4 regions of the Lysinibacillus sp. EB106-09-02-XG168 genome follow, and region 3 is predicted to be linked to each of the others. Evidence: riboswitches for the same ligand, from Rfam matches in the RefSeq annotation. Region 3 holds a riboswitch; each other region holds the start of a gene.
What was found. A riboswitch is a leader RNA that binds a small molecule or an ion and turns the genes downstream of it on or off. The one in region 3 is predicted to bind thiamine pyrophosphate.

Region 1: it holds a riboswitch for thiamine pyrophosphate, as region 3 does, so the genes downstream of both, thiC (phosphomethylpyrimidine synthase ThiC) here and AC3WSO_RS13000 (ABC transporter substrate-binding protein) in region 3, are expected to answer to the same signal.
Region 2: it holds a riboswitch for thiamine pyrophosphate, as region 3 does, so the genes downstream of both, thiT (energy-coupled thiamine transporter ThiT) here and AC3WSO_RS13000 (ABC transporter substrate-binding protein) in region 3, are expected to answer to the same signal.
Region 4: it holds a riboswitch for thiamine pyrophosphate, as region 3 does, so the genes downstream of both, thiM (hydroxyethylthiazole kinase) here and AC3WSO_RS13000 (ABC transporter substrate-binding protein) in region 3, are expected to answer to the same signal.

The regions. Positions count from the first base shown of each region.
Region 1 covers NZ_JBYTDN010000003.1:202,454-204,656, forward strand. The annotation lists gene AC3WSO_RS02115 (AEC family transporter) at 1-414, shown strand, start outside; TPP riboswitch at 617-731, shown strand; gene thiC (phosphomethylpyrimidine synthase ThiC) at 864-2,203, shown strand, end outside.
Region 2 covers NZ_JBYTDN010000003.1:4,185,972-4,188,174, forward strand. The annotation lists gene map (type I methionyl aminopeptidase) at 1-442, opposite strand, end outside; gene thiT (energy-coupled thiamine transporter ThiT) at 868-1,428, opposite strand; TPP riboswitch at 1,559-1,666, opposite strand; gene AC3WSO_RS21275 (magnetosome magnetite crystal formation protein family) at 1,793-2,125, shown strand; gene AC3WSO_RS21280 (hypothetical protein) at 2,174-2,203, shown strand, end outside.
Region 3 covers NZ_JBYTDN010000003.1:2,477,510-2,479,712, forward strand. The annotation lists gene AC3WSO_RS12995 (thiamine-binding protein) at 1-247, opposite strand, end outside; gene AC3WSO_RS13000 (ABC transporter substrate-binding protein) at 249-1,244, opposite strand; TPP riboswitch at 1,418-1,528, opposite strand; gene parC (DNA topoisomerase IV subunit A) at 1,699-2,203, opposite strand, start outside.
Region 4 covers NZ_JBYTDN010000003.1:3,697,899-3,700,101, forward strand. The annotation lists gene mbcS (acyl-CoA synthetase MbcS) at 1-547, opposite strand, end outside; TPP riboswitch at 790-888, shown strand; gene thiM (hydroxyethylthiazole kinase) at 977-1,732, shown strand; gene thiD (bifunctional hydroxymethylpyrimidine kinase/phosphomethylpyrimidine kinase) at 1,732-2,203, shown strand, end outside.

The DNA of each region.
Region 1 (2,203 bases), 2.3 Mb from region 3:
ATTGGCGTTACTATGAACTATTTTAATATCCCTATTCCACAGTTCGTAAGAATTCCGATAGACCATGTGGCAGATGGTTTTATCGCTGTAGCATTAATAACTTTAGGGGCACAGCTATCACAGCTTGAAATAAAATCCATGTTCAATAAGATGGTATACATTAGCTGTTTTACACGATTAATCATAGGGCCCGCCGTAGCATTGCTTATCATATTTGCGCTTGGTCTAGACGGTGTCGTGGCACAATCACTTTTTATAGCTAGTTCATTCCCGACATCGCGAAATAGTTCCAGTCTGGCATTAGAATATGATGTAGAATCGGCAACTGCTGCACAAACAGTTTTATTTTCAACGATTGTGAGCTGTATTACAGTGACGATTGTGATTTATGTAGCGGAGTTGTTGTTTACCTAATGGCTAGGTGCTAATTTGATTGCCGTGGTTAATACAAACTGGAATTGTTCCGATAAAACTTCAAAGTATATGAATTCATCAGATAACGAGAAGTTGTGCGCCAAAGTCTAATCTGACGCTGATTCTTGATGAATGTGCTAAAAATAATTAAATGAAGCTTCCATCTATTAGCAATATCTGCTACACTAGCATCAAACTTAATAGTATTAACTAGGGGAGTCTGATGAGTCAGGCTGAGAGGGAAACGCATAGAGGTTTCTTGACCCTTTGGACCTGATCTGGCTCATACCAGCGTGGGAAAGTTAACCATTATTGCACACTGTTATTTGCAATAACTATACCTTTACATTCTTAGCCGGATCCAAAATTTTTTTGGATTCGGCTTTCGTTTTTGTTGGGGTGAGCTAGATTCGGTCCTTGTATAAATATAAAAGGGAGCGAAGTAGTTTATGACAACAGTTAGCGAAAAGAATATTACGATTATGTCAAATTTTGAAGGAAGTAAAAAAGTTTACGTAGAAGGTTCTCGACCAGATATTTTAGTGCCAATGCGTGAGATTGCTTTAAGTCCGACGACAGGAAGCTTTGGTGAAGAGGAAAATGCACCAGTGCGTGTTTATGATACGAGTGGCCCGTACACTGATCCTGCACATAAGGTGGACATTACGAAAGGATTGCCAGCTTTACGTAGTATATGGATCAGAGAACGAGACGACGTTGAAGAATACGAGGGTCGTACGATTAAGCCGGAAGATAATGGATTCCGCAATGCCGAAGATCCACGAATGAAAGAAAATGTTTTTCCGGATTTATCTAGAAAGCCTTTGCGTGCGAAGAAAGGTAAAAATGTAACGCAGCTTCACTATGCACGAAAGGGAATTATTACTCCAGAAATGGAATTTGTAGCGATTCGCGAAAATATGGATCCTGAGTTCGTGCGCTCAGAGATCGCGGCGGGGCGTGCAATTTTGCCATCTAATATTAATCACCCTGAGGCAGAGCCGATGATTATTGGACGCAACTTCCACGTGAAAATTAACGCCAATATTGGAAATTCAGCGGTGTCATCCTCTATTGCAGAAGAAGTAGAAAAAATGACCTGGGCTACACGCTGGGGTGCTGATAACATCATGGATTTATCCACGGGTAAACATATTCATACGACGCGTGAATGGATTATCCGTAATGCCGCAGTGCCAGTAGGGACGGTGCCGATTTATCAAGCGCTCGAAAAAGTAAATGGTGTGGCAGAGGATTTAACGTGGGAAGTGTATCGTGATACGTTAATCGAACAAGCAGAGCAAGGTGTAGATTACTTCACGATTCATGCAGGCGTATTGCTACGCTATGTGCCATTAACGGCTAATCGTGTAACTGGCATAGTGTCTAGAGGAGGCTCGATTATGGCACAGTGGTGTTTATATCACCATCAAGAGAGCTTCTTATATACTCATTTTGAAGAAATCTGTGAAATTATGAAAACCTATGATGTTGCTTTCTCTTTAGGTGATGGTTTACGTCCAGGTTCTATTGCAGATGCAAATGATGAGGCTCAGTTTGCGGAGTTGGAAACGCTAGGGGAATTAACGCAAATTGCCTGGGAGCACGATGTACAGGTGATGGTAGAAGGACCAGGGCATGTACCAATGCATCTTATTAAAGAAAATATGGACAAGCAGTTAGAGGTGTGTAAGGAAGCTCCTTTCTATACGTTAGGGCCGTTAACAACAGATATTGCTCCGGGCTATGACCATATTACATCAGCCATTGGTGCTGCGATGATAGGTTG
Region 2 (2,203 bases), 1.7 Mb from region 3:
CTTTGCCGATTTGGTTTAATTTTGATCCAGCTTTTACTTTTGTCATCGCACGATCAAAAGCACTTTTGGCTACGCGACACAACTTTTCTTTATCCTCATAGCCTTCACCAACTACAAATGAAATGCCTGTATCAGCAAAATAGCCGTTTAATGAACCAGATACATCTATATTGACGATATCTCCCTCTTTAATCACACGTCCACCTGGAATACCGTGTGCGACTTCCTCATTAACACTAATACATGTGTATCCTGGGAAATCATACTCCCCTTTAGGTCCAGAAACTGCTCCGGCCTCAGCAAACATACGGCCTGCAATTTCATCTAGTTCTAGTGTTGTTACACCTGGTTTTGTAGCAGCCTTCATTGCTTCACGAATTTCAGCACAAATACGGCCGATTTTTTTAAAGGCTTCAATCTCTTCTTGCGTTTTTACAATCATTTTTAACGTCCCTTTCATCTAATATCTACTATTTAATATAACATAACTTTCTATGCTTAAAACGCTAAACGCTTTAAATATTATATGCCATCATAAATTATAAAGTGCCGAAAACAGGCTTATCTCCATAAGTTGAGGATGACATTTATTAAAACGTAAACAATGTGCATATGTTAATTGGAGTGGAGACTGGGCGACTCCTCGGGGATTAGCAATAGGGGAACGAAGGCTAAAATCATCACATCCTGTGATAACGCCTTCGTGACCAACATCGGTGCCGCTGCCGTTTCGTTAGCAAATGTTTTATCTGTGCGAAAGCGAAGCGGCAGCAACAAAGGGTCCAGTCGGAACGGAAATCACCCCCATGTTATGGTGAGGAACTAAATAATAATAAAAACCCTTCACTCATGTGAAGGGCATAATAATTATGATTTTCGTTGCATTAATTGAGGTGCTGCCGTAAATAACAGAACACCGACTATCGCTGTTAAAATCGTTGCTGGTAGCATATATGTTCCATTATAGATGATTGAATAAACCCATGAATTTTGATCACCTGCATACTCTGCGAAAAATACAGCGCCCCCAATGGTATGTGCTGCATAACGTAAAAAGCCCGCTAATACCGTTCCTAAAATAATATAAAGCGCCATTTTCTTTTTGTTTAAATCTTTTGCAGCCTCAAGCACTGGCCCACGTACAACGGCCGCTAAGCCTACTACCGTAAAGGCAACACCATAATCAAGTGTTCCTTGAAGCCAATGTATAATATAGGCGCCAAACATTGTTTGCATAACACCAATAAGTAAACCCGTTACCATGCCTGGAATAAGACCCCAGCGGAATGCTATTAACATTATTGGCACCATTACGAGACTAACAGAGCCTCCTTGTGCCCATACTTTAAAGGAAACCTGATCGAGCACAAGGCCAATCGCTGCGAAAATCGCAATCTCCACAAGCATTAAAAGTTTTTTATTGTCCATAATTATTCTCTCCTTTGTTCCGATGTAGGATACAAGAGCAGGAATAGAAATCAGTTGGCAAATATGTCCCTATCTAGCATCAATAAAGATAAAAAAACGATGCCAGGACAGAGCCTCACATCGTAAAAGTGTCGGTTTCTATCCACATCCCTACGCAAGTGTTAACTTACAGGTTCAAAGAGTTAAGGCATTACGTGCCCAGTCTCAGCTGACATCATCAGCTCCCCTTGTGGTCGTTACATCTTAATTTAGTTGAACAACCTCATTGTACGCAAACACTGTAACGATTACAACCTCTTCCACATTAATTTTTTTGAAACTTTACTGTTTTTCATGCGTAAATATTTAAAAAGGAGGTACAACTATGGAGAACCAAAAAATTTTATCTGCCTTTAGTTATCTCAGTATCTTTTTTGCACCCTTTATTGTGCCATTAGTCGTTTACTTTGTTTCAAAAGATAACGACGTAAAAAGTCATTCTCTTCGAGCACTAATATCACATTTAATCCCAGTCGTATTTGGAATAATATTTTTTGCAGTCTTTATTTTCTCAACTTTATCATTCAACACTTTTGAACCAGATTCAGGTAGTAGTTCATTTCTTATCATTTGGTTAGTTTCATTTGTGATTTACATTCTTGTTTCAATCGGAATTCTTATTTGGAATATTATTCAAGCGGTTCGCGTTATCCGATAAGTTTCATTTCAACCTTGAACAGAACGTACTAAAAGGAGCTGTTATTTTTTGAAAGTATCTAAAGTTGTCAAAACCGCC
Region 3 (2,203 bases):
GCTGATATAAAATTTTCACTTGCGTAATGACATTGATTGCGCCAAGCTCGATCATCTTGGCATTCATTTCTTCAATAATTTGCAGCAAAGTCGTAAGCTCGCCTTCCATTGTCGTTTCTAATGGATGAACTTCATATTTCAACCCTGAAGCGTCGATCACTGCAATCGCTGCATCGACAAACGGGATTACATCCTCATATGTTTCAGTTTTCGGGATAATTTGTACACTTATTAAAGAGTTTGCCATATTACTTTGTCTCCTTTTTCGGTAAAAAGTCGTTTGTAAATGCTTGTTTTGCGTTAAATTCGCCCTCTAAAACTTTGTTGTCAGCCATCCATTTCGCGTAGTTTTCCCAGACAGCTAATTTTTGCTCGCCCCATTGTGCAGCATCGTCTTGATACTTATCTGCTAACCATTCCTGACTTTTATGCACAAGGTTCTTATCTAAATCAGGTACCGCTTCTAGTAAACTATCAGCTGCCTCATTAGGGTGTTTTATTGCATATTCATAGCCCTTTGCTGCAGCAGCGACAAATGCTTTTACCGTCTCAGGATTATCCTGAATCATTTTTTCATTTGTAGCAAGTACAGGGGTGTAATAATCTAACTGCTCACTATAATCTGTTAAATAAAGCATGTTCAGCTTTTCGCCACGAAGTTCTGCTTCAATACCTGTCCATGCATAATAAATCCACGCAAAATCAATATCTTTTTTCATCATAGTGAAGAAATCTAAATCACCTGCATTGACGATATCTAACTTATTAATATCCGCATCTTCTGTTTGCATTAGTGATTGTAGTACAGCCTTTTCAAGCGGTGCACCCCAGCCACCGTATGTTTTCCCTTCAAAATCCTTTGGTGACGTAATACCTTTTGATGCGGTAGATGCGAAGCCAGAAGTATTATGTTGTATAATCGCTGCAATCGATACTAAAGGTACATCCTGCACACGAGCCTGCGTAATCCCTTCCTGATAGCTTACGCCAAACTGAGCCTTTCCTGATGCCACGAGCTGATCTGCACCCGTTTCACCAGGTAATAAAATATCAACATCTAAACCTTGTTCCTTAAAGTAGCCAAGTTTTTCCGCTACATATAAACCTGTATGATTTGTGTTCGGTGTCCAATCAAGAACTACCGATACTTTTGTTAATCCTTTAGCATCCTTTTTAGCCTCTTTTTCGCTACAGCCCACTAATGTTAAAAGTGCAACCATTAGGACCAATAACCATTTTTTCATGCTGAATCCTCCAAGTTAGTAGTGTGAAAGTGTTCATGATTGAAAGTGTTTACCAGAAAAAAGCGTATTCACGGTCTGTTTACACTAAAGCCTGTCCATGCAATAAAAGTCTGAAAACATAAAAAACGTCTAGGATTCCTCCCAGACGTTTTACAATCAGTATCAAAAACTTTCTTTTTTGAATTGATGTTCCCTACGCTGGTACGAGCCAAATCAGGTTCAAAGGGTCAGCGTCTATCGGACACAATCTCAGCTGGCAACTACCAGCCCCCCCACATTCTTTCCATATGAACTTTTCGATGATTATTATACCCATATCCATCCGAAAATGACAAGGGTCTGTTTACCGATAGTGCTGAATTATTATTAAACAGCCTCATAAAAGCACAAAGCTGATTGGTTTCATTTTATAAAAAAACCCAGCTCTCAAAGGGGCTGGGCTAGAAAACTAATGTTATTTCTCTTCTTTTTTGACCGCGAAGACATGTGAAATGGCACCGTCTGTAGCTATATCCACTTTAAAGGAGCCATTTGAATGGCGATCTGCTCGAGTTAATGCTTGTACATCAAGGGACTCTTGCACACCTTTTTCCGTTTCAATCATTAGCTGTTCCCCATCAGTGACCTTGACTACAGCCACGATTCGATGCGGGTTCGCTTTTAACTCTGTTAATACTTTTAAGCCTCGTTTTGCACGACTAGTCATTTCTACTTCGGCTACATTCATTTTCTTCACAGCACCGCGTTGCGTAACAATTGCCACATAGGACGTTTCATCTGGCGGTAAAACATTGATGCCAACTAATGCTTCTCCGTCTTTCAGGGTAATCCCTTTGACGCCACCTGTTTTTACACCTGTTACTGGTAATTCCTCGATTGGGAAACGAATTGCATAGGCAGTATCTGTCGTTAACATTAGTTCTACCTCGTCCGTCACAATACTTGCAAAAATCATTTCA
Region 4 (2,203 bases), 1.2 Mb from region 3:
TTGTACCACTTGTATATGCTAAAAATGCAATGTCTGTACTCTTAGTTGGAGTAGCGCATATATAAGATGTTGGTTGGCTTTGCATTTTTTCAAGCAGCGGTTGCCAAGGTTCATGTGCATGACCAATGACAAATTGCTTTATTGCTTCTAAATTATCCACATTATCAAATTGTTCAATATAAGGCTCAAATGCAACAACTCCTTTTGCATCGGCATGATTGATTCGATATTCAATATCTTTAGTTCTCAGCATTTCTGAACTAGGTATAATAGTTAAGCCTGCCTTCAAAGCTGCAATATACACGATATATGCTTCCACTGATCTCGGTACCATGACTAAAATTACGTCGCCTTTTTTTAAACCTTGGGAGGTAAATACATGTGCTGCCTGATTCGCCTTTTCAAGTAAAGTTGTATATGTTAAGTACTGAATTTCCTCGTTTTCGCCATAAACTAATAATGCATTTTTGGTAGGATCCTGCGCATATTTCTCAATTTCCTCTGAAATGTTATACCATTCTGGTGCGATTAAATCTTCTCTTTTCATGGCAATTGCCCCCTTTTGTTACGCTCATTATAAAACTCAATTTTTATCATTTTCAATGGAATTCACTCTAATTCATTAAAGTCGTGACAACTATCATGCTCCGCTATATGGCATCAGTCACGTATAGCTTCTATTCATTTCAATTTGGCGTAATCGTCGCTTTCGCACAGAATTACTGAATGCAAATAAAAAACTCCTATTGAACGCGAATGAATAATATGGTACATTTTGGTCAACTAAAAGCATGATTGCAGGGGGACTCATTTAGAGTTGAGAAGGTAAAACCTGACCCTTTGAACCTGTTAGTTAATACTGACGTAGGGAGCAATTCACATCGACTTACTGATGAAAGGCTCTTTTACGTGTTTTTTGCGCACGAAAAAGGGCCTTTTTTGCACGCTTACGTCCATCCAACGAGGAGGACTTAAATTGATATTCCAAACGATCCGTAAACAAAATCCACTTATTCATTGCATGACGAATTATGTTGTTGCTAATTTCCAAGCAAATGGCTTATTAGCAATAGGCGCTTCCCCAGTCATGGCTGATGACGGTCATGAGGTTGAGGAAATGGTCACAATCGCCTCAGGCTTATTGATCAATATTGGGACCCTTAATGAGCGAATGAAAGAATCCATGTTACTTGCAGGAAAAAAAGCAAATGTTCTTGGTATTCCGGTTGTTTTAGATCCTGTTGCAGCAGGTGCAACGACTTACCGGAAACAAACGGTACAGCATTTATTGGAGGAAATAAAATTTGCGGCAATTCGATGTAATATCGGAGAGCTTGCAGCAATTGCCAATGTAGACTGGCAACAAAAAGGCGTAGATAGTGGTAGTGGTTCAATTTCTTTAGAACTAGAGGCGCAGAAAATAGCTCAACTTTACAATTGTATTGTTATTGTGACAGGTGAAAAGGATTTTATTACTGATGGCAAACATCAGCAATGGGTTACAGGTGGAAATTCGCAAATGACAGAAGTCACTGGAACAGGTTGCTTATTGAGTGCACTATGTTGTGCCTCCTTCACCGCAGGAGCTCAACCTTTTGACCAATTACTAGAAACATTATCGCTATATAAAAAATTAGCAGAAAAAGCCGCTTCTTCTACTCGATTCATTGGCGATTTTCAAATTGCTGTATTAAATGAACTACATCGCCTTTCAAAGGAAGGTGAAGAATAATGCATATTGTAACGACAATTGCCGGTTCAGATAGTGGCGGCGGTGCAGGTATACAAGCTGATTTAAAAACATTCCAGGAATTAAAAGTATTTGGAACGTCTGTCATTACTGCTTTAACAGCCCAGAATACTTTGGGTGTATCGGATGTTTTACCAATTGAAGTGAGCTTTGTTGAAAAACAACTGAAAGCGCTAATCGAGGACTTTTCAATTAGTGCTATTAAAACAGGAATGTTGTTTTCCTCCGAAATCATCCAATCAATTGCACATATTTTAGCCGAAGTAAATATTCCACTTATTGTAGATCCTGTTATGATCGCAAAAGGTGGCGAGAGCTTATTACAGCAAGAAGCAATTGAGGCATTACGAAATTATTTGCTACCTTTAGCAACAATTGTAACGCCAAACATTCCTGAGGCCGAAACCCTTTCTGGAAGAAAAATTAATTCTTTAGCAGATATTAACGAAGTAG